DNA from 2 places in the Pseudomonas lijiangensis genome. Region 1 is predicted to be linked to the other one. Evidence: predicted binding sites of a transcription regulator. Region 1 holds the regulator's gene; the other holds the start of a gene.
What was found. Region 1 encodes sigma-54, which starts transcription at its own class of promoters, with help from an activator protein. Its sites were predicted from a motif close to ANTGGCATNNANNTTGCTNT; they were not measured.

Region 1 (11,575 bases):
ACCGCCAGCAGAGGTTCTGCCAGCTCGCTGTTCATCAGCGCACGCTCTGCCAGTTCCGGAAGGAGGCCGGCAGGAACGTTGTCCACGCAATAGAAACCGTTGTCTTCCAGCACATTCAGAGCTGTGCTCTTGCCAGAACCCGAACGACCACTCACGACGATCAGGCGCATGTTCAATGTCCGTTCTGTACGTCCAGTACCACTTGATAAAGCGTTTCACCGCTTTCGGCACTGCGTAGGCGGTCACGCACTTCAGTGCGGTCAAGCATGCTGGCTATCTGGCGCAGCAGCTCCAGGTGTTCATCGGTGGCCGCTTCCGGGACGAGCAGGACAAACAGCAGGTCGACCGGGGCACCATCGATGGCGTCGAAATCGATAGGCGATTCCAGGCGCATGACTGCGCTCACAGGTGTTTCACACCCTGCAAGGCGGCAATGGGGGATGGCAATGCCGTTGCCAAAACCGGTAGATCCCAGTTTTTCGCGGGCAACAAGGCTTTCAAACACACTTTGCTGGTCCATGCTCGGTACTTCTCGACCGATCAGGTTGGCAATTTGTTCGAGTACGCGTTTTTTACTGCCGCCCGACACGTTCACGCATGAACGGCCGGGGGTCAGGATGTTTTCAAGTCGGATCATTGGAATGAGTGTCAGCGAGCTGTCGCACCTTTAAGGATGTTCTGCTGCTTCTCCTTATGCTTGAGCAATTGTCTGTCGAGCTTATCAGTGAGAAGGTCGATGGCCGCGTACATGTCGTCATGTTCGGCGTTGGCTACGACCTCTCCACCATGGATGTGCAGTGTGGCTTCGATCTTCTGTTTGAGCTTCTCGACCGCCAGGGTGACCTGCACGTTAGTAATCTTGTCAAAATGCCCTTCGAGCTTCTTGAGCTTGAGCTCAACGTATTCGCGAAGGGGCTTGGTCACTTCCAGTTGGTGTCCACTGATATTGACTTGCATACAGCTTTCTCCTTTGCCAGTGCATATAGAAGCAGGAGTTCATTCCTGCCGCTGGAACGCTGTGGCTCTGCCTGCATCACATCAGTCGCTTGCGTTCACTCGAAGGTGCGATTCCGAGCGACTCGCGGTACTTGGCAACTGTGCGACGGGCTACTTGAATGCCTTGTGCCTCCAGTAAACCAGCGATCTTGCTATCACTCAACGGCTTTTTCTGATTTTCCGCTGCAACCAGTTTCTTGATGATTGCGCGAATTGCCGTCGAAGAGCATTCCCCGCCTTCGGAGGTGCTGACGTGGCTGGAAAAGAAGTATTTCAGCTCGTAAATACCCCTTGGGGTATGCATGAACTTCTGGGTGGTCACGCGGGAAATTGTCGACTCGTGCATGCCTACGGCTTCGGCGATGTCATGCAGGACGAGCGGCTTCATGGCTTCGTCGCCATACTCGAGAAAACCGCGCTGATGTTCGACGATCTGGGTGGCAACCTTCATCAGGGTTTCGTTGCGGCTCTGCAGGCTCTTGATGAACCAGCGGGCTTCCTGCAACTGATTGCGCATGAAGGTGTTGTCGGCGCTGGTGTCGGCCCGGCGCACAAAACCGGCATATTGCGGGTTGACCCGCAGGCGCGGCACGGATTCCTGATTCAGCTCCACCAGCCAGCGCTCGTTGTCCTTGCGCACGATCACATCGGGCACGACATATTCGGCTTCGGTGGATTCGATCTGCGAGCCGGGGCGCGGGTTGAGGCTCTGGACCAGTTCGATGACCTGGCGCAGTTCGTCTTCCTTGAGCTTCATGCGACGCATGAGCTGGGTGTAGTCGCGACTGCCCAGCAGGTCGATGTAGTCGGTGACCAGGCGCTGGGCTTCGCTCAGCCAGCGGGTCTTGGCCGGTAGCTGGCGCAATTGCAGCAGCAGGCATTCGCTCAGGTTGCGGGCGCCGATACCGGCAGGTTCGAATTGCTGGATACGGTGCAGAACGGCTTCGATCTCGTCGAGTTCGATATCCAGTTCGGGATCGAAGGCTTCGACGATTTCTTCGAGGGTTTCGTCGAGATAGCCCTGGTTATTGATGCAGTCGATCAGGGTGACGGCAATCAGCCGGTCCTTGTCGGACATCGGCGCCACGTTCAATTGCCACAGCAGATGGCTCTGCAGGCTTTCGCCAGCGGACGTGCGGGTGGTGAAGTCCCATTCGTCGTCATCGTTGCTGGGCAGGCTGCTGGCGCTGGTCTGGTAGACATCTTCCCAGGCGGTATCGACGGGCAATTCGTTTGGAATGCGCTCGTTCCATTCGCCCTCTTCCAGGTTGTCCACAGTGGGTGCGGATTCCTGATAGCTGGGTTCCTGGATCTCGGTATTGGGCTTTTGCTCGATGTTGTCGGCCAGAGGGTCGGAGTTGTCGAAGTCTTCGCCTTCCTCCTGGCGTTCCAGCATAGGGTTGGATTCCAGTGCTTCCTGAATCTCTTGCTGGAGGTCCAGGGTCGATAACTGGAGCAAGCGGATAGCCTGTTGCAGCTGCGGTGTCATCGTCAGCTGCTGGCCCATTCTCAAGACTAGCGATGGTTTCATGGCAGGGGCTAAACACCTTATTCGCCGGCGCACATGCGCCATCCACTACAGGGCGCCGAAGCGCCAACTTAAGCAAGTTATATGCCTGAATCTGAAGTGTTTGCCTAGAGCATCATGACAAAAAATGCATTGTCAACAGGATGCTTAGGCAAAGCTCGCATCAAGAGAGCTCACACAGGATCGACTACAGGCGGAACTCGTGGCCGAGGTAGACCTCTTTCACCAGCTGGTTGGCCAGAATGGTTTCCGAGTCGCCTTCGGCAATCAATTGCCCGTCGTTCACGATGTAGGCGGTTTCGCAGATATCCAGGGTTTCGCGCACGTTGTGATCGGTGATCAGCACGCCGATGCCCTTGGCTTTGAGGTGATGAATGATCTGTTTGATATCGCCCACCGAGATGGGGTCTACACCTGCGAAAGGTTCGTCGAGCAGGATGAACTTGGGTGCGGTGGCCAGTGCCCGGGCAATTTCCACGCGGCGGCGCTCACCACCCGAAAGGCTCATGCCCAGGTTGTCGCGGATGTGGGTGATGTGGAATTCCTGAAGCAGGCTTTCCAGCTCCTTGCGACGTGCGGCTGAGTCGAGTTCCTTGCGGGTCTCGAGGATGGCCATGATGTTGTCGGACACGGACAGCTTGCGGAAGATCGAGGCTTCCTGAGGCAGATAGCCAATGCCTGCGCGGGCGCGGCCGTGCATCGGCTGGTGGCTGACATCGAGGTCATCGATCAGGACGCGGCCCTGATCGGCCTGTACCAGACCGACGATCATGTAGAAGCAGGTCGTCTTGCCGGCGCCGTTGGGGCCGAGCAAGCCTACGATCTGACCGCTGTCGATGGACAGGCTTACGTCGCGTACGACCTGACGACTCTTGTAGCTTTTAGCCAGATGCTGGGCTTTAAGCGTCGCCATTTACTGGGCCTTCTGCTGTTCGGTTTTCTTTTTAGGCTGGATGACCATGTCGATCCGTGGGCGCGGTGCAGTCACTTTAGCGCCGCCATTGGCGCGACCTGCGGTGACGACCTGCTTCACAGTGTCATAGACGATCTTCTCGCCTTCGGAGGTGTTGCCGTCGTTGATGACCTTGGCCTTGTCGATCAGTACGATGCGGTCCTGTGCCGCGTAATACTGGATGGTGACGCCATAGGCCTGCACGATCGGCTTGTCTACCGAGGGTTTCTGCTCGTAATAGGCCAGGTTGCCGACGGAGGTGAATACGTCGACTTCGCCCTGTGCGTTACGAGTGATGGTCACGGTATTACCGGTGATCTTCATCGAACCCTGAGTGATGATCACGTTGCCCTTGTAGGTGGCAACGCCTTTCTTGTCATCGAGCTGCGCATCGTCAGACTGGATGTGGATCGGCTGATCGCGATCGGTTGGCAGGGACCAGGCGCTCGCGCTTCCCAGTGCTGCGCCCAGGCCGAGCAAAAAAGGAAGAGTTTTAACGAGACTCATACTGTCCTCTTACGTTGGACAGCAGGTCCATCCTGCCGTCGTTCAAATACGCTTTCATTCCCTTGGCTGTCGTTACACCGCCAGCGGCGTCGATTCTAACCACTTGCTCGGTCTGCGCATATTGCTTCTGTGGGAATACGGTCATACGACTGCTGGTAATGATAGTCGTACGCTGCTTTTCATCGGTACGTGCAACACGTACGGAGTCGATCAGTTCAACTTCGGTGCCGCCCGGCGAAACTTCGCCGCGTTCGCTCTGTACGTGCCACGGGAACAGGGTGCCGCGGTACATGTGCAGGTCGGGTTTGGTCAGCAGGGTGATATCCGTTGCCTTGACGTGTTCGACCTTGTCGGCAGTCATGTCGTATTGCATCTTGCCGTCGGGCAGGTACTGCACGCTATGGGCATTGATGGCGTAATAGTCGATGGCGGTGTCGTCGGTGGCGGCGACAGGCTGATCCATGAAGCTTTCCGGGCTGATGTTCCAGTAGCCGACTGCGGCAAGCAGCAGTGCCAGCACCCCGAAGGTCAGGATCGTGCGTATTTTCTTACTGAACATAGAAAAGGCTTCCATAAGGGCGCATGGCGGGCTGCTTCAATGTTACCCGGCGCGCAGGCGACAAGTCTGGCAGATCGTTGCCCTGGCAGGTGATTTGTTCCTGATTCATAAAGAGCAGAAGAGTAGCCATTACATGACACCCGCTCGCAGCAGGTCCTGCAGGTTGAAGGCGCCGGTCGGGCGGTCATCGGCGTCGACGACGATCAGCGCGCCGATCTTGTGATCTTCCATGATTTTCAGGGCTTCGGCGGCGAGCATGTCTGCGCGGGCCGTCTTGCCATGAAGGGTCATGACTTCATCTATGGTGGTTTCGCGAATGTCGATCGGGCGATCCAGGGTGCGGCGCAGGTCGCCGTCGGTGAAGATCCCGGCCAGCTTGCCGTCGGCGTCGACGATTGCGGTCATGCCCAGGCCCTTGCGGGTCATTTCCAGCAGCGCATCGCGTAGCGGGGTGCCGCGCTGAACCTTGGGCAGGGCGTTGCCAGTGTGCATGACGTTCTCGACTTTGAGCAGCAGGCGTCGGCCCAGTGCGCCGCCGGGGTGCGAGAACGCGAAATCTTCTGCGGTGAAGCCGCGAGCTTCGAGCAATGCAACGGCCAGGGCGTCACCCATGACCAGGGCTGCGGTAGTCGAGGACGTGGGCGCCAGGTTCAGCGGGCAGGCTTCGTGTTCCACCTGGACGTTGAGGTTGACGTCGGCCGCCTTGGCCATGACCGACGTCGGGTTGCCCGTCAGGCTGATCATCTTGATACCCAGGCGCTTGATGAGGGGCAGCAGGGTAACGATTTCATTGGTCGTGCCGGAGTTGGACAGGGCCAGAATGATGTCGTCACGGGTAATCATGCCCATGTCGCCATGGCTGGCTTCGGCGGGATGCACGAAATAAGAGGTCGTGCCGGTGCTGGCCAGGGTTGCGGCGATCTTTCTGCCGATGTGGCCGGACTTGCCCATGCCGACCACTACGACGCGTCCCTTGCTGGCCAGAATCATTTCGCACGCGCGCACGAAATCGCCATCGAGATGGCCGAGCAAGCCTTGTATGGCTTCCATTTCGAGGCGGATGGTTCGTTGCGCGGATTGAGTCAGGTCGCTGGATCGGGTCATATCTTGAATTAGTCGGCTTGCTGAAAGGCGGCGATTATAGCGGTAATGTACGATTCCCTCACGTCTGATCGTCATGGAGTTGTATCTGGGGTGGCTTGTTCAGCCTTTCGGGGTTATTGCAAGGGCTTTTCTCAGGTTTATTTCAGCCTGCACAGGGTGTCTGCAAGGTGCTGTGGGGTATCTAACAAACAGGTTCTCTTCTTGGGTGGCGTGCTGCTGCGGTGATATAGTGCGCGGCTTGTTCGGCTGGCCCGTGCTGTCTGTGTCTCGCGAGAGCAGGCAGGAGAAGGGAGAAGCTGTATCGCAAGGAGTTTAGATGAGCGCCGATGACGCCTACGCGGTCGATTTGAAAGGAGTGTCCTTCAAACGCGGCACGCGCAGCATATTCACTGATGTCGATATTCGTATTCCCAAGGGGAAGGTCACCGGGATCATGGGGCCGTCCGGCTGTGGCAAGACGACCTTGCTTCGGCTCATGGGAGCGCAATTGCGGCCAAGTTCGGGCGAGGTCTGGGTCAATGGCCAGAACCTGCCCGAGCTGTCACGCAGCGACCTGTTCGATGCGCGCAAGAACATGGGTGTCCTGTTCCAGAGCGGCGCCTTGTTCACCGATCTCGATGTTTTCGAGAACGTCGCCTTTCCCTTGCGCGTTCACACCCAGTTACCGGAAGAGATGATCCGCGACATCGTCCTGCTCAAATTGCAGGCAGTGGGCTTGCGCGGCGCGCTCGAGCTGATGCCCGACGAGTTGTCCGGTGGCATGAAGCGTCGCGTGGCGCTTGCCCGTGCGATCGCCCTCGATCCGCAGATTCTCATGTACGACGAACCCTTTGTCGGGCAGGACCCGATAGCCATGGGGGTTCTGGTGCGTCTGATCCGCTTGCTCAACGATGCGCTGGGGATCACCAGTATCGTGGTGTCTCATGATCTTTCCGAGACAGCAAGTATCGCGGACTACCTTTACGTCGTCGGAGACGGACAGGTGTTGGGGCAGGGTACGCCGCAGGAACTGATGTCCTCGGATAATCCGCGCATTCGTCAGTTCATGACCGGCGAGCCGGACGGCCCCGTTCCATTTCACTATCCGGCACCGGATTTTCGTGAAGATCTTTTGGGGAAGCGCTGATGCGCAATAAGTCATTGCTGGACCGTATTCGCCTGTTCGGGCGTTCGGCCATTGATACCGTTGCAGTGCTGGGGCGATCCGGCATCTTTCTGGGCCATGCCTTGCTGGGGCGCGGCGGGATCGGCGGCGGTTTTTCGCTGCTGATCAAACAGTTGTACTCGGTGGGCGTGATGTCTCTGGTCATCATCGTCGTGTCGGGCATTTTCATCGGCATGGTGCTGGCTCTTCAGGGCTTCAGCATCCTGGCCAGATACGGTTCGGAGCAGGCCGTGGGCCAGATGGTCGCATTGACCCTGCTGCGTGAGCTGGGGCCTGTGGTGACAGCGCTGCTGTTTGCCGGGCGTGCCGGTTCCGCACTGACGGCGGAAATCGGCAACATGAAGTCCACCGAGCAGTTGTCCAGCCTTGAAATGATCGGTGTCGACCCTCTCAAGTACATCATTGCACCACGCCTGTGGGCCGGGTTCATTTCCCTGCCGCTGCTGGCGATCATTTTCAGTGTGGTCGGAATCTGGGGTGGCTCGTGGGTCGCAATCGACTGGCTGGGTGTCTATGAAGGCTCCTTCTGGTCGAACATGCAGAGCAGCGTTTCCTTCACCAGTGATGTGCTCAATGGTGTTATCAAAAGTGTCGTCTTTGCCTTCGTGGTGACCTGGATCGCCGTTTTCCAGGGTTATGACTGTGAGCCCACTTCCGAGGGGATCAGCCGTGCCACGACCAAAACCGTTGTATATGCCTCACTGGCAGTGCTGGGCCTCGACTTTATTCTGACCGCCTTGATGTTTGGAGATTTCTGATGCAAAACCGTGCAATCGAAACCGGAGTCGGCCTGTTCCTGCTGGCCGGGATACTGGCTTTGCTATTGCTCGCCCTGCGTGTCAGCGGCTTGAGCGCCAGTGCGACCAATGACAGCTATAAACTTTACGCATACTTCGACAATATCGCCGGTTTGACTGTCAGAGCCAAGGTGAGCATGGCGGGTGTGCCGATCGGCCGGGTAACGGCAATCGATCTGGATCGTGACACCTTTACCGGTCGTGTGACGCTGGAGATCCAGAAAAAGGTGGATAACCTGCCTTCTGACTCCACCGCTTCGATCCTGACCTCCGGTCTGCTCGGTGAAAAATACATTGGTATCAGCGTGGGCGGTGACCAGTCCCTGCTCAAGGACGGCAGCACGATCCATGACACGCAGTCATCGCTTGTGCTGGAAGACCTGATCGGGAAATTCCTGCTCAATACCGTGAGTAAAGAAGCCAAATGAGGAGCTTTAAATGATCTCTATCCTGCGCCGTGGTCTGCTGGTGTTGCTGGCCGTGCTGCCGATGATGGCAAATGCGGCGGCAACTCCGTCCGCTCATGACCTGGTAGATCGCACCACCAAGGAGTTGCTGAGCGATCTGGCCAGCAACAAAGAGCAGTACAAATCCAATCCGAGCGCGTTCTACGATGCCTTGAACCGTATCGTTGGCCCGGTAGTGGATGCTGACGGCATTTCCAGAAGCATCATGACCGTCAAGTACTCGCGCAAGGCCACGCCTGAGCAGATGCAGCGTTTCCAGGAAAACTTCAAGCGCAGCCTGATGCAGTTCTATGGCAATGCGCTGCTGGAGTACAACAACCAGGGCATCATCGTTTCTCCTGCCAAGGATGAGGGTGCTGATCGCACCAGCGTCGATATGCAGGTAAAAGGCAACAACGGCGCGGTTTATCCGGTTTCCTACACCCTTGAGAAAATCAACGGCGAGTGGAAAGTGCGTAACGTGATCATCAATGGCATCAACATCGGCAAGCTGTTCCGTGACCAGTTCGCCGATGCCATGCAGCGTAATGGCAACGACCTGGACAAGACCATCGATGGCTGGGCGGGTGAAGTCGCCAAGGCCAAGGAAGTGACGACCGAAGCTGCGCAGAAGTCTGCGCAATGAGTGAGTCTGCCGTACGCTTTGGCTCGCCCGGGCAATTGCAGCTGACGGGCGTGCTGGATTACCGTAGCGGGCCGCAACTGCGCAAGCAGGGCGCGGCCCTCATCAAGTCCAGCGATGCACCGAGCCTGATTCTGGACTGCTCCGGTGTGGTGAAGTCCAGCAGCGTCGGGCTGGCCCTGCTGCTGGCGTTCATGCGTGATGCCAGTGATGCGGGCAAGTCGGTCAGCGTGCAGTCATTGCCCGAGGACATGCGGGAAATTGCCCGTGTATCCGGCTTGAGCGAGCTTTTGGATAGTCATTAATAGCGGTTATCGGGAAAGCCCTTTGTCTGGCACCCCTTCGTTGGGGTTCGCATAGCATGGGCTTTTTTGTATGATGGCCGACCCGCGCGCGTAGGGCGCCGATCGAGGTTAAGCATGCAGGCTGTAGAAGTTAAGACCTTCCTTGAAGGAAAGCTGCCCGAAATCCAGGTGGAAGTTGAAGGCCAAGGCTGCAATTTCCAGCTGAACATCATCAGTGACGAGATGGCCAGCCTGAGCCCCGTCAAGCGTCAGCAAAACATCTATGCCCATTTGAACCCTTGGATTGCCGATGGCAGCATCCACGCGGTCACTATGAAATTTTTCAGCCGCGCTGCCTGGGCCGAGCGCACCTGAGCCAATTGGTGTCGAGATTCTAATGGATAAATTGATTATTACCGGTGGTGTTCGTCTTGATGGCGAAATCCGCATTTCCGGGGCAAAGAACTCTGCCCTGCCGATTCTCTCGGCTACGCTGCTGGCCGATGGCCCGGTAGTCGTTCAGAACCTGCCGCACCTGCACGACATCACCACCATGATCGAGCTGTTCGGTCGTATGGGCATCGAGCCTGTGATCGACGAGAAACTCAGCGTCGAAATCGACCCGCGCACCATCAAGACCCTGGTCGCGCCGTACGAACTGGTTAAAACCATGCGTGCGTCGATTCTGGTTCTGGGCCCGATGGTTGCCCGTTTCGGTGAGGCCGAAGTCGCACTGCCTGGCGGTTGCGCCATCGGTTCGCGTCCGGTCGACCTGCACATCCGTGGCCTTGAAGCCATGGGCGCGATCATCGATGTCGAAGGTGGCTACATCAAGGCCAAGGCCCCTGAAGGCGGCCTGCGTGGTGCCAACTTCTTCTTCGATACCGTGAGCGTGACCGGTACCGAGAACATCATGATGGCTGCCAGCCTGGCAAACGGTCGCAGCGTTCTGCAGAATGCCGCCCGCGAGCCTGAAGTCGTCGATCTGGCGAACTTCCTGATCGCCATGGGTGCGAAAATCCAGGGCGCCGGTACCGACACCATCACCATCGACGGTGTGAAGCGTCTGGGTCCTGCGACCTACAAGGTCATGCCTGACCGCATCGAGACCGGCACCTACCTGGTTGCCGCTGCTGCCACCGGTGGCCGCGTCAAGGTCAAGGACACCGATCCGACCATCCTCGAAGCGGTATTGCTCAAGCTCCAGGAAGCCGGTGCAGAAATCACCAGCGGCGAAGACTGGATCGAGCTGGACATGCACGGCAAGCGCCCCAAGGCGGTCAACGTGCGTACCGCGCCTTACCCGGCGTTCCCGACCGACATGCAGGCGCAGTTCATCTCGCTCAACGCAATCGCGGAAGGCACTGGCGCAGTGATCGAAACCATCTTTGAAAACCGCTTCATGCATGTCTATGAAATGCATCGCATGGGCGCACAAATCCAGGTGGAAGGTAATACGGCAATCGTGACCGGTACCGAAGTGCTCAAGGGCGCGCCTGTGATGGCGACCGACCTGCGTGCATCGGCCAGTCTGGTGATCTCGGCGCTGGTTGCCCAGGGCGATACCCTGATCGATCGCATCTACCACATCGACCGTGGCTACGAGTGCATCGAAGAGAAACTGCAAATGCTGGGTGCCAAGATCCGTCGCGTTCCGGGCTAGCAGCATGGGGCTCCACTGCCTTCCGGGCAGTGGAGCCCGCAGTGTGATTTTCTGATTCGTTTCACCTTGAGCCCGTCATGTCGGGCTCAAGTGTTGTTTCGGGCCGTCTGCCCGGAGCAAAAGTTTCCTGATAAGGACTTACGTTTTCCATGTTGACCATCGCACTGTCCAAGGGCCGTATCCTCGACGATACACTGCCGCTTCTTGCCGAAGCGGGCATTGTGCCAACCGAGAATCCGGACAAGAGCCGCAAGCTGATCATCCCCACGACTCAGGACGACGTGCGTCTGCTGATCGTGCGCGCTACCGATGTGCCGACCTATGTCGAGCATGGCGCTGCCGATCTGGGTGTCGCGGGCAAGGATGTGTTGATGGAGTACAGCGGCCAGGGGCTTTATGAGCCGCTGGATCTGCAGATTGCCCAGTGCAAGCTCATGACCGCTGGAGCCATTGGTGCTGCCGAGCCCAAAGGCCGTCTGCGTGTGGCGACCAAGTTCGTGAATGTTGCCAAGCGCTATTACGCCGAGCAGGGCCGTCAGGTCGATATCATCAAGCTGTATGGCTCGATGGAGCTGGCACCGCTGATCGGTCTGGCCGACAAGATCATCGACGTGGTCGACACCGGCAATACATTGCGTGCCAACGGTCTCGAGCCTCAGGAACTGATCGCTACCATCAGTTCGCGTCTGGTGGTGAACAAGGCTTCCATGAAAATGCAGCATGCGCGCATCCAGGCGCTCATCGACACTCTGCGCAAGGCAGTAGAGTCGCGACACCGCGGCTGATCGATTACGCGGCCTTCGAGTCGCGTCCAGCTATCCGTGTCATAGCCAAATTTCTCAGGTGCCTGCGCGGATAGCTTGGTAGCTTATGGCACCTGAGCATCCGCCACTTATTGAGATATCGCTATGACCACTCCCACTGCAATACG
Region 2 (11,575 bases), 1.4 Mb from region 1:
AATGGTAATACCGCGCTCTTTCTCCTGGTCGTTGGAGTCCATGACGCGCTCGTCGTTGAGCTCGTTACGCTCCAGAGTGCCGGACTGACGCAGCAGTTTGTCTACCAGGGTGGTTTTGCCATGGTCAACGTGAGCAATGATGGCGATGTTACGTAGATTTTCGATCACTTGTGTATCTCGATCAGAGGATTCGGTGAGCTGACTGTTGTCAGGCAGCAATTAACATTGAGTCGGCAAAAGCCGTTACGGCTTGACGACTGGTGTCGGGGGGCCGGTGACGCAAGCCACAGGCAAACAGCCCCGGGCACTTAGCTCGGTCGATAAACGCGCACATTGGCATGCCCCTCACTGAGCAGATGGTGAGCATGCAGGCGACTCATGACGCCTTTGTCGCAATACAACAGGTACTGGCGCGTGTTATCCAGTTCCTTGAAGCGGCTGTTCAATGCATAGAACGGCAGCGTCTGTATCTCTACGCCCGGCACTTGCAGCGGCTGGTCTTCCTGGGCATCCGGATGACGGATGTCGATGACGACCTGACCGGCCAGCGCCTGGCTGACTTCTTCTATTTCGACATTCTGGCTCAGATCGTCGATCACCCGATCAATGGTCACCAGCCTGGCACGTTCGAGCGCTCGCTCAAGAACAGCCATGTCGAACTGCTTCTCTTCATACTCAACGCGATTACGCTTGGCGTTGGTCTTGGGGTTGACCGAAATCACCCCGCAATATTCAGGCATGTGCCGGGCGAATTCGGCCGTGCCGATTTCAGTCGCCAGATCGACGATGTCCTGCTTGTGGCTGGCAATCAGCGGTCGCAGCACCAGTTTGTCGGTGGCCGAGTCGATGACCGACAGATTGGGCAGCGTCTGGCTGGACACCTGCGAAATCGCTTCCCCCGTCACCAGCACATCGATTTCGAGACGGTCGGCAACAGATGAGGCAGCGCGCAACATCATACGCTTCAAAACTACACCCATATGACTGTTATCGACTTTCTGCAGAATTTCTCCCAGAACTTCCTCGAAAGGCACGCTTACAAACAGCACTCGCTGGGAGCTGCCGTACTTCTTCCAGATGAAGTGAGCGACTTCCATCACGCCCAGCTCATGGGCACGACCACCCAGATTGAAGAAGCAGAAATGCGCCATCAGGCCACGACGCATGATCTGGTAGGCCGCCACGGTCGAGTCGAAACCACCGGACATCAGTACCAGCGTCTGTTCCAGCGCGCCCAGCGGATAACCGCCCATGCCAGTGTGCTGGTCATGAATGACAAACAGACGCTGGTCGCGAATTTCCATGCGCACCACGAGTTCGGGCTTGCGCAGCTCGATACCGGCGGCGCTGCATTGCTGGCGCAACTTGCTGCCGACGTACTTCTCGACGTCCATGGAGCTGAAATCGTGCCGCCCCGCACGCTTGCAGCGCACGGAAAACATCTTGCCCGGCAGCAGGTCGCCGTAATGCATCTTGCACTTGGCAACGATGTCATCCAGATCGCCCAGCGGGTATTCGGCAACCTGCAGGAAATTGGCGATGCCCGGCATGCAGCTCAGGCGCTCGGTGATGCCCTGCAGGACCTTTGGATCGGTCAGCCTTGTTTCGACCTCAAGGTTGTCCCATACGCCACCCACGACAATGTCCGCGTCCAGTTCACGGAGCACGGTACGAATGTTCTTGGCCAGCTGGCGGATGAACTTCTTGCGCACCGGCGGGCTTTTGATGGTGATTTCAGGAAAAACTTTGACGATTAGTTTCATGGAAACGGTACGTGAGGTGCCGGCCGAAAAAGGGGGGCGCGGATTATAGCGGAAATTGCTCAAGGTTTAACCAGTTATCGTACTACCAATCATCAGCGCACTAAAAAGGCACGCCTCGGCATTTTAAAGCACCATAACAGTGCGTCATTTTGCCGATAAATCCGTTTTCGCCCCCGAAAAGGCCTTGTTTGGGGCAAAAAACCCAACACGGGGCACTGGCATGCAATTTGCTCCCTTGTGAGGCAGGTTGCCTTGGCAGAGTATCTGCGCCGGCATCACCCAAATTTAAGGGGCCACAACCATAACCAGGCCCTAGCCACCCGGAGGACACCATGTCGAAGTCGGTTCAACTCATCAAAGATCATGACGTTAAATGGATTGATCTGCGCTTCACTGACACCAAAGGCAAGCAGCAACACGTCACCATGCCAGCTCGCGATGCGCTGGACGACGACTTCTTTGAAGTCGGCAAGATGTTCGACGGTTCCTCCATTGAAGGCTGGAAAGGTATCGAAGCCTCCGACATGATCCTGCTGCCGGACGACAGCTCCGCAGTTCTGGACCCGTTCACCGAAGAGCCGACCCTGATCCTGGTCTGCGACATCATCGAACCTTCGACCATGCAAGGCTATGACCGCGACCCACGCGCCATCGCCCACCGCGCCGAGGAATACCTGAAGTCCACCGGTATCGGTGACACCGTATTCGTTGGTCCGGAGCCAGAGTTCTTCATCTTCGATTCGGTCAAGTACAAGTCCGACATCTCCGGCTCCATGTTCAAGATCTTCTCCGAGCAAGGCTCGTGGATGACCGACCAGGACGTGGAAGGCGGCAACAAAGGCCACCGTCCAGGTATCAAAGGCGGCTACTTCCCGGTTCCACCGGTCGACCACGACCACGAAATCCGTACTGCCATGTGCAACGCACTGGAAGAAATGGGTCAGGTCGTCGAAGTTCACCACCACGAAGTGGCAACTGCCGGCCAGAACGAAATCGGCGTGAAGTTCAACACCCTGGTTGCCAAGGCTGACGAAGTTCAGACCCTCAAGTATGTCGTGCACAACGTTGCCGACGCTTACGGTCGCACCGCCACCTTCATGCCCAAGCCTCTGTACGGCGATAACGGTTCGGGTATGCACGTTCACATGTCCATCGCCAAAGATGGCAAGAACACCTTCGCAGGCGAAGGCTATGCCGGCCTGTCCGACACCGCTCTGTACTTCATCGGCGGTATCATCAAGCACGGTAAGGCTCTGAACGGCTTCACCAACCCTTCGACCAACTCCTACAAACGTCTGGTCCCGGGCTTCGAAGCTCCGGTCATGCTGGCCTACTCGGCTCGTAACCGTTCCGCTTCGATCCGTATTCCTTACGTCTCCAGCCCACGTGGCCGTCGTATCGAAGCCCGCTTCCCGGATCCGGCAGCCAACCCGTACCTGGCGTTCGCTGCACTGTTGATGGCTGGCCTGGACGGCATCCAGAACAAGATCCACCCTGGCGATGCAGCTGACAAAAACCTGTATGACCTGCCGCCAGAAGAGGCCAAAGGCATTCCACAAGTTTGCGGCAGCCTGAAAGAAGCCCTGGAAGAGCTGGACAAAGGTCGTGCGTTCCTGACCAAAGGCGGCGTTTTCAGCGACGATTTCATCGACGCTTACATCGAGCTGAAAAGCGAAGAAGAAATCAAGGTACGTACTTTCGTACACCCACTGGAATACGAGCTGTACTACAGCTGCTGATCCAGTCGCGCCAGCGGTAATGGCGTAAATGAGGCCTCCTTCGGGAGGCCTTTTTCATGCCCGCGCTTTTACTGGCATGTAGTAAATAGTTAGCACCTTGCTGCCTGAGCTTTTTGGAATTCTTGCGTTTCGCCTTGAGATCAATCAATCGCAAAACCGGGGGTTACATGGACATCAACATCCTGCTGGTCGTCGCCAGCCTGTTATTGGGCAATATGGCTTTCGCTGACAAAAACATGCAGGGCACAAACCAGCCCACATCCCAGATATTGCTCGAAGCCACCCAGTCATGGGATGGAACGCCCTACAAGGCTTATCCCGAAGGCCAGCCGGAACTGAGCATTCTCAAGATCAGCATCCCGGCGAACAGCACGCTGAAATGGCACCAGCACCCCGTTCCAAACGCCGCCTACGTCCTTTCCGGCGAACTCACGGTCGAGGCAAAGGAAGGAGGCAAGTCCATTCGCATCAAAGCAGGTGACACTCTGGCCGAAATGGTGGACATCATTCACCGGGGGAAGACCGGCAATACACCGGTCGAACTCGTTGTGTTCTATGCTGGAGCTGCTGGAACACCGCTATCCCGCTAAACGACCATGCCTCGTATTGCCACTGGCTCTGGTCGATGACCTGGAGTTAAATCTGCGCTCCACCCACCGATTCGAGATGGAACCGCCATGCGCCTGCTTCTGGCCACTTCGCTGTTGACTCTGACGTGCATGTCTCCCGGCATCGCTCTCGCCGCCGAACAGCAACCATCCCTCCTTGAACCCTTGCTGCAAGCCATCAGCGAACGCCTGACCATTGCCGATCAGGTTGCCCTGAGCAAATGGGACAGTGGCAAGGCTGTCGAAGATCCGCCTCGCGAGCAGCAGGTCATCAGTGCAGCCCAGGCCCGTGCAGCCGAATTCAAACTCGATCCCGACGACGTTCAACGACTGTTCCGCGCCCAGATAGAGGCCAACAAACGTGTGCAGAACGCCCTGCTTGAACAGTGGCATACGGCAGGCAAGGCACCCGATACCGAACGCCAGAGTCTGGTCGACGACATCCGCCCCAGACTGGATCGACTGCAGACCGAATTGCTGCGCGCCTATGCCGACTTCCAGCCGGTCCGCTCCTCGGACGACTGTCGGACACTGCTGGATGCCGCACTCAAGCATCACCGCACCGACCCGATTCACGATCAGGCACTGGTACTTGCCACCACCGATCTGTGTGCGGCGAAACTGTAAGCCTGACCGCCCGACCGAAGTGTTCTATGCTGACGACCTTCCCTTTGCTGCCGAGAGCCTCATGCGCCAAAGCCTCATCTGCCTGTTCCTATTGATCAGCCTGCCTGCTGCGGCGCAGATCTATAAGTACACCGATGCGAATGGCAATACCGCATACAGCAATCAGCCGCCCAACGGCATCAAGACCGAGGTCGTAGAGTTGCCGCCACTCAACAGCGTGGAAACCCGGGTTCCCGCGACACCGGCCATGAACACCGCAGCACCACCGACGAGCACACAGACACAGCCTCGGGACGCATACAGCACACTGGAACTGACCGACCTGCCGACAGACGAAGCATTGCGCGCCAATGACGGCACCTTCACGGTGAGCGTGAAGATTCAACCGCGTCTGCGACCCGGCCACCAGCTCCAGTTGCTGGTGGACGGCAACCCTTACGGAACGCCCACCAATATTCCTCGCCTTCAGGTGGTGAATATCGACCGGGGTGAACACAGTTTTGCGGTCGTGGTGCTGGACTCCCAACGTGTCGTCCAGCAAAGCCAGACAATCACCCTCACCGTGCAGCGCGTCCATGTCAACCGGCCCTGAACGACACCTGCTCCATGGCCTGCTGATGTGCCTGTTGCTGCTGGCAGCCTTGCCATCAGCCGCTGACGTCTATACCTACATCGATGCCAACGGCAACCGGGTATTCACCGATCAGCCGCGCAAGAATGCCAAGCGCGTGGAGATACCGCCCAGCAACAACATGACGGGCACACCACCTGCCCGCACCTATCAGGCAGCACCCGCAAAACCCAAGGCCAAGTCGATATTTCGCTATCAACTGCTGCGGGTGCTGGTCCCCGAGCCGGACGGAACAGTACGCAGCACCAGCGGCGACGTCATCGTAACCGTCACCAGCGAACCGGCTCTGCAGCCCGGCCACAACTATCGCCTGTTTCTGGATGGCCAACTCGCAGGCCAGCCAGGGCGTAGCCCGGTCATCCCGCTGAGCAATATTGATCGGGGTACGCACCAGCTATCGGTCGAGATAGTCGATGAGTACGACCGCGTGCTGGAAAAAACACCCAACCAGCCCTTCCACATGCTGCGCACCTCACTGGCGCAAAAACGCAAAGCCAACCCCTGCCAGCTTCCCGAGTACGGTGTACGTCCCGAGTGCCCGATCAAGGACAAGCCCGAAGAAGAAAGCAGCATCCTGCCTTTTTTCTAGGCATAAAAGGCCATCCCGCCAACAAGGCACCTTAATGGTGCATCATGTGCTTCGGCACGCCTCAAGACAGCCCAATATGGTTCAGAAATGACTGTCGCATGGCGCCTTATGTGAGCACCGATCCAAAAAAGGCCCGATTTTGCGAATTAAACGCTTCTTTTCGGAGCCTTGGTTTGGTTCTTGCAACTTCGCTTGTACAGCACCCCGTTAAGCACCGTATCAGTGGCTTTGCTGATGCTGGCCAGGACGGCTCAGCCCTGCACCTCCGCGATTGCAATGTGCCAAAAGAGGTCAACAAGATTCATGACTATCAGCGACGCGCTGCACCGTCTGTTACTGGACAACCTGACCACTGCCACCATTCTGCTCAATGCCGATCTGCGCCTTGAGTACATGAACCCGGCAGCGGAAATGCTGCTGGCCATCAGTGGTCAGCGCAGCCATGGACAATTCATCAGCGAACTGTTCACCGAGTCCGCCGAAGCACTCAGCTCGCTTCGTCAGGCCGTGGAACAGGCCCACCCTTTCACCAAGCGTGAAGCCATGCTTACCGCACTGACCGGCCAGACCCTGACCGTCGACTATGCGGTGACACCTATCCTCAACAAGGGTGAAACCCTTTTGCTGCTTGAGGTTCATCCTCGTGATCGCCTGTTGCGCATCACCAAGGAAGAGGCCCAGCTGTCCAAGCAGGAAACCACCAAGATGCTGGTGCGTGGCCTGGCTCACGAAATCAAGAACCCCCTCGGCGGAATTCGCGGCGCGGCCCAGTTGCTGTCCCGCGAACTGCCCGAGGAAAGCCTCAAGGACTACACCAACGTCATCATCGAAGAGGCCGATCGCCTGCGTAATCTGGTCGACCGGATGCTGGGCTCCAACAAGCTGCCTTCGCTGGCCATGACCAATGTGCACGAAGTACTTGAGCGGGTCAGCAGTCTGGTCGAGGCAGAAACCCAAGGGTGCATCACTCTGGTGCGCGACTATGATCCAAGCATCCCGGACGTTCTGATCGACCGTGAACAAATGATTCAGGCCGTACTCAATATCGTACGCAACGCGATGCAGGCCATCGGCAGTCAGAACGAGCTGCGCCTGGGACGAATCACCCTGCGCACCCGCGCCATGCGCCAGTTCACCATCGGGCACATTCGCCATCGACTGGTGAGCAAGATCGAAATCATCGACAACGGCCCCGGTATTCCGGCCGAACTTCAGGAAACCATTTTCTACCCCATGGTCAGTGGCCGCCCGGATGGTACGGGACTAGGTCTTGCCATTACCCAGAACATCATTAGCCAGCACCAGGGGCTGATCGAATGTGAGAGCCATACCGGCCACACCACTTTCTCGATCTTCCTGCCGCTGGAACAAGGAGCCGCTTCGCCATGAGCCGTAGTGAAACTGTCTGGATCGTAGATGACGATCGTTCCATCCGCTGGGTACTGGAAAAGGCTCTGCAACAGGAAGGCATGACCACACAAAGCTTCGATAGCGCGGATGGGGTGATGAGTCGCCTGGCCCGTCAGCAACCGGACGTGATCATTTCCGACATCCGCATGCCCGGTGCCAGTGGCCTGGATCTGCTGGCCAGGATTCGCGAGCAGCATCCGCGCCTGCCGGTGATCATCATGACCGCACACTCGGACCTGGACAGCGCCGTGGCGTCGTATCAGGGAGGTGCCTTCGAGTACCTGCCAAAACCGTTCGACGTCGACGAAGCCGTCTCGCTGGTCAAGCGTGCCAACCAGCACGCCCAGGAGCAACAAGGCCTGGATGCAGCTCCAACCCTGACCCGCACCCCGGAAATCATTGGTGAAGCCCCTGCGATGCAGGAAGTGTTTCGCGCCATCGGGCGTTTGAGCCACTCCAACATCACCGTGCTGATCAATGGCGAGTCGGGCACCGGTAAAGAACTGGTCGCCCACGCCCTGCACCGCCACAGCCCGCGTTCGGCTTCGCCGTTCATTGCGCTGAACATGGCAGCGATTCCCAAGGATCTGATGGAGTCTGAGCTGTTTGGCCACGAAAAAGGCGCCTTCACCGGCGCGGCCAACCTGCGTCGCGGTCGCTTCGAACAAGCCGATGGCGGCACACTGTTTCTCGATGAAATCGGTGACATGCCGGCCGATACCCAGACCCGTCTGCTGCGGGTTCTGGCTGACGGCGAGTTCTATCGGGTCGGCGGTCATACGCCGGTCAAGGTCGATGTGCGCATCATTGCCGCGACTCACCAGAACCTCGAAACCCTGGTGCAGGCCGGCAAGTTCCGTGAGGACTTGTTCCACCGCCTGAACGTGATCCGCATCCATATTCCACGCATGTCGGACCGTCGCGAAGACATCCCGACCCTGGCCAAGCACTTCCTGAGCCGCGCCGCACAGGAACTGGCGGTCGAGCCCAAGCTGCTCAAGGCCGAGACAGAGGAATACCTCAAGCACCTGCCATGGCCGGGTAACGTTCGCCAACTGGAGAACACTTGCCGCTGGATCACGGTCATGGCTTCAGGTCGTGAAGTGCATATCAGCGACCTGCCACCTGAACTGCTCAGCCTGCCGCAAGATGCCGCGCCGGTCACCAACTGGGAACAGGCACTGCGTCAGTGGGCAGACCAGGCCTTGTCACGCGGGCAATCCAGCCTGCTGGACAGCGCCGTGCCGACCTTCGAGCGCATCATGATCGAAACCGCCCTCAAGCACACCGCCGGTCGCCGTCGCGACGCCGCCGTGCTGCTGGGCTGGGGCCGCAATACCTTGACCCGCAAGATCAAGGAACTGGGCATGAAGGTCGATGGCGGTGATGACGATGAAGGGGATGAGGGCTAACCCCCCCTGTTAAAGCAATCTGTGGGAGCTGAATCTGTGGGAGATTCTATGGTTGTGATCAAGCCATAACCCACCCTTTGGTTTGATATTCGCTCTGATTCTTCATCAGGGCGAATGCCACCCGAGCGAGTTTACGAGCGAGCATGACGAGCACTTCTGTGGTCGCTTTTCCACGGCTGCGATGATGGTCGTAAAACTCTTTCCAGGCACTTGATCGGCTCGCGGACATGGCGGCGTTGTGCAGCAATCGGCGGATCTCCGAGCAACCTCGCTTGGTCAGGGATCGGCGGCCATTTTTTTGGCCTGAGTCAGTCACCCTCAGGTCCATGCCCAAAAAGGCGATGTATGAATCGCTACTCGTGAAGTCGCCTCGGCTGTAAGCCATGACCAGAGCGGTCGCGGTCAGAAAACCGATGCCTTCGACAGCTTGGCATCGGGCGACTTGCTCCAGCAGGCCGGCTTCGCGCAAGACCTCTTTGAGCTTCTTCTGGACCAACAGGTCCAGCCGCTCGATGGACTTGAGGAAAGCTGCGAAGGCGGCTTTCAAACTGGCGTCATTTGCCCAGCTCTGGGTCAGGCTGGTTTTGGCCTGAACCAGCGAAGCCCTGCGGCGCAGAAGGCTTTGCAGCTTGCCATAGACGGCTGGAGGCGGGGTCCAGGGGCGTAGATCTTCGCCTTCGTTTTTCAGAAAACGGGCCAGAAGACGAGCATCGGAAGCATCCGTTTTACTACGGCCACCAATGCCTTTACGGTAATTGCTCAGTTGAAAACCGTCGATGATGTAGACGTCAAAACCCGACTCGTAAGCCAGCTCGACCAGATCGACGTGATAAATATTGGTCGCCTCAACAGCAATGGCGGTGGGCCTTGGCAACGTTTTAAGCCAGCGCTTTATGGCGGGCTTTTCATTGGCTATCGAGGTGAGCAGATCCAGGTCTGCCTGATAGGTAACGAGTTCAATCTTGGCAACATCCACGCCCACGATTGACTGCGAAACGCGCATTGCCATGGGCACTTCTCCACGCTAAGGTTTTACGGCTTGAGGGGGTTCACCCAGAGGCGCAGGCTTGTTTCTATCGTCGCTTGAACGAAGCATTCTTTATCGGCGCTTTTGGTGGAAGGGGTGAGGCGAGGTCTCCCACGGTCTGTACTGTGGCTGCAGTCAGATGCGAATTGTTCGTCCCACCACCCCTTCAAGCTCTACCATACAAGCGAATCGGGCGGCGTTCCGCTCATTCGCGAATAAGCGGAACGCCGCCCGATTCGCTCCCACCCCATCAAGAGATTATTGAGCCAACGATGGCTTTTCCCAGAGATTGATCCCGCCTTCCACGGCAAAACGATCAATCTCTGCCAGCTCTTCACTGCTGAACTCAAGGTTCTTCAACGCCCCCACGTTCTCGATGATCTGCTCTGGACGGCTCGCACCGATCAGGGCTGACGTCACGCGCGGATCACGCAGGGTCCAGGCCAGTGCCATCTGTGCCAGGCTTTGGCCGCGACGCTTGGCGATCTCGTTGAGTGCCCGCACATGGGCAATGTTCTCTTCCGACAAATGCGAAGCCTGCAACGAACCGCCACCCGGACGATTGACCCGGGCGTCCTGCGGCACGCCATTGAGATACTTGTCCGACAGCAGCCCCTGAGCCAGCGCGGTAAAGGCAATCACGCCCGCGCCCAGCTCTTCGGTTGCATCGAGCAGGTCTTTTTCGACCCAGCGGTTGAGCAGGTTGTAAGCCGGTTGATGAATCAACAGCGGCACTTTCCACTCTTTCAGCAGCGCGGCGATTTCCCGGGTTTTCGAGCCCGAGTAGGAAGAGATGCCGATGTACAGCGCCTTGCCCTGCTGCACGGCAGTGGCCAGTGCGCCTGCGGTTTCTTCCAGCGGCGTGTCCGGGTCGAAGCGGTGGGAATAGAAGATATCCACATAATCGAGGCCCAGGCGCTGCAAACTCTGATCGAGACTGGCCAGCACATATTTGCGTGAGCCGCCGCCCTGACCGTACGGCCCAGGCCACATGTCCCATCCCGCCTTGGTGGAGATGATCAACTCGTCACGGTACTGCTTGAAATCTTCACGCAGCAGGCGACCAAAATTGATCTCGGCACTGCCATAGGGCGGGCCATAGTTGTTGGCCAGGTCGAAATGGTTGATGCCCAGGTCGAATGCCGTGCGCAGCATGGCGCGCTGTGTCTCGATGGGCGTGCTGTCACCGAAGTTGTGCCAAAGACCAAGCGAGAGGGCCGGCAACACCAGCCCACTGCGGCCAGTACGGCGATAAGGCATGTCGTTATAGCGGTTTTCGGCAGCGATGTAGGTCATTGAGTCCTCTCTTGTTAGGTGGTTTGGGATGGCCTTTGCGCAAATACATTCATTCGCGAACGCCTTCCTTCAATACAGCCTGCTGTACATCGACCCGCTTGGGCACCAGTCGGTTCTCGTAGAACAGATCGGCGGTGGCCTGTTGGGCGCGGATGATTTCGGGCGTGATCGGCAAGCTGGGAGATTCTGGACGATGGTCGATGTACTGGGCGATCACCGCTTCCGGCAGGCCCATGCTGCGCACCAGGATCTGGATGCTCTCGGCACGGTCGCTGCGGGTCAGCGCATCGGCGGCACTCAGTTCATCCAGGACTTGCTGAACGAACGCCCTGTTGCTTTCGGCATAGGCCCGGCGGGCAGTATAGATCGGCCCAGACAGACCAAGCCCTTCGCCATTGGCCAGCACACGGCTATGCCCTTCGTTGATGGCGATGGAGTAATAGGGGTCCCAGATGGCCCAGGCATCGACACTG

Region 2: glnA (glutamate--ammonia ligase) is a predicted target of sigma-54. The motif match lies at 1,978-1,997, and genes of this name have one in related genera.

The regions. Positions count from the first base shown of each region.
Region 1 covers NZ_CP076668.1:4,823,372-4,834,946, reverse strand. The annotation lists gene rapZ (RNase adapter RapZ) at 1-170, opposite strand, end outside; gene ptsN (PTS IIA-like nitrogen regulatory protein PtsN) at 173-637, opposite strand; gene hpf (ribosome hibernation-promoting factor, HPF/YfiA family) at 649-957, opposite strand; gene KQP88_RS20230 (RNA polymerase factor sigma-54) at 1,034-2,527, opposite strand; gene lptB (LPS export ABC transporter ATP-binding protein) at 2,712-3,437, opposite strand; gene lptA (lipopolysaccharide transport periplasmic protein LptA) at 3,438-3,983, opposite strand; gene lptC (LPS export ABC transporter periplasmic protein LptC) at 3,970-4,542, opposite strand; gene KQP88_RS20210 (KpsF/GutQ family sugar-phosphate isomerase) at 4,672-5,646, opposite strand; gene KQP88_RS20205 (ATP-binding cassette domain-containing protein) at 5,963-6,772, shown strand; gene mlaE (lipid asymmetry maintenance ABC transporter permease subunit MlaE) at 6,772-7,569, shown strand; gene mlaD (outer membrane lipid asymmetry maintenance protein MlaD) at 7,569-8,036, shown strand; gene KQP88_RS20190 (MlaC/ttg2D family ABC transporter substrate-binding protein) at 8,047-8,700, shown strand; gene KQP88_RS20185 (STAS domain-containing protein) at 8,697-9,002, shown strand; gene KQP88_RS20180 (BolA family protein) at 9,117-9,356, shown strand; gene murA (UDP-N-acetylglucosamine 1-carboxyvinyltransferase) at 9,379-10,644, shown strand; gene hisG (ATP phosphoribosyltransferase) at 10,794-11,429, shown strand; gene hisD (histidinol dehydrogenase) at 11,553-11,575, shown strand, end outside.
Region 2 covers NZ_CP076668.1:374,243-385,817, reverse strand. The annotation lists gene typA (translational GTPase TypA) at 1-168, opposite strand, end outside; gene thiI (tRNA uracil 4-sulfurtransferase ThiI) at 309-1,763, opposite strand; gene glnA (glutamate--ammonia ligase) at 2,096-3,502, shown strand; gene KQP88_RS01770 (cupin domain-containing protein) at 3,739-4,092, shown strand; gene KQP88_RS01765 (chorismate mutase) at 4,180-4,737, shown strand; gene KQP88_RS01760 (DUF4124 domain-containing protein) at 4,799-5,329, shown strand; gene KQP88_RS01755 (DUF4124 domain-containing protein) at 5,313-5,957, shown strand; gene glnL (nitrogen regulation protein NR(II)) at 6,261-7,346, shown strand; gene ntrC (nitrogen regulation protein NR(I)) at 7,343-8,779, shown strand; gene KQP88_RS01740 (IS110 family transposase) at 8,838-9,788, opposite strand; gene mgrA (L-glyceraldehyde 3-phosphate reductase) at 10,065-11,102, opposite strand; gene KQP88_RS01730 (sulfonate ABC transporter substrate-binding protein) at 11,152-11,575, opposite strand, start outside.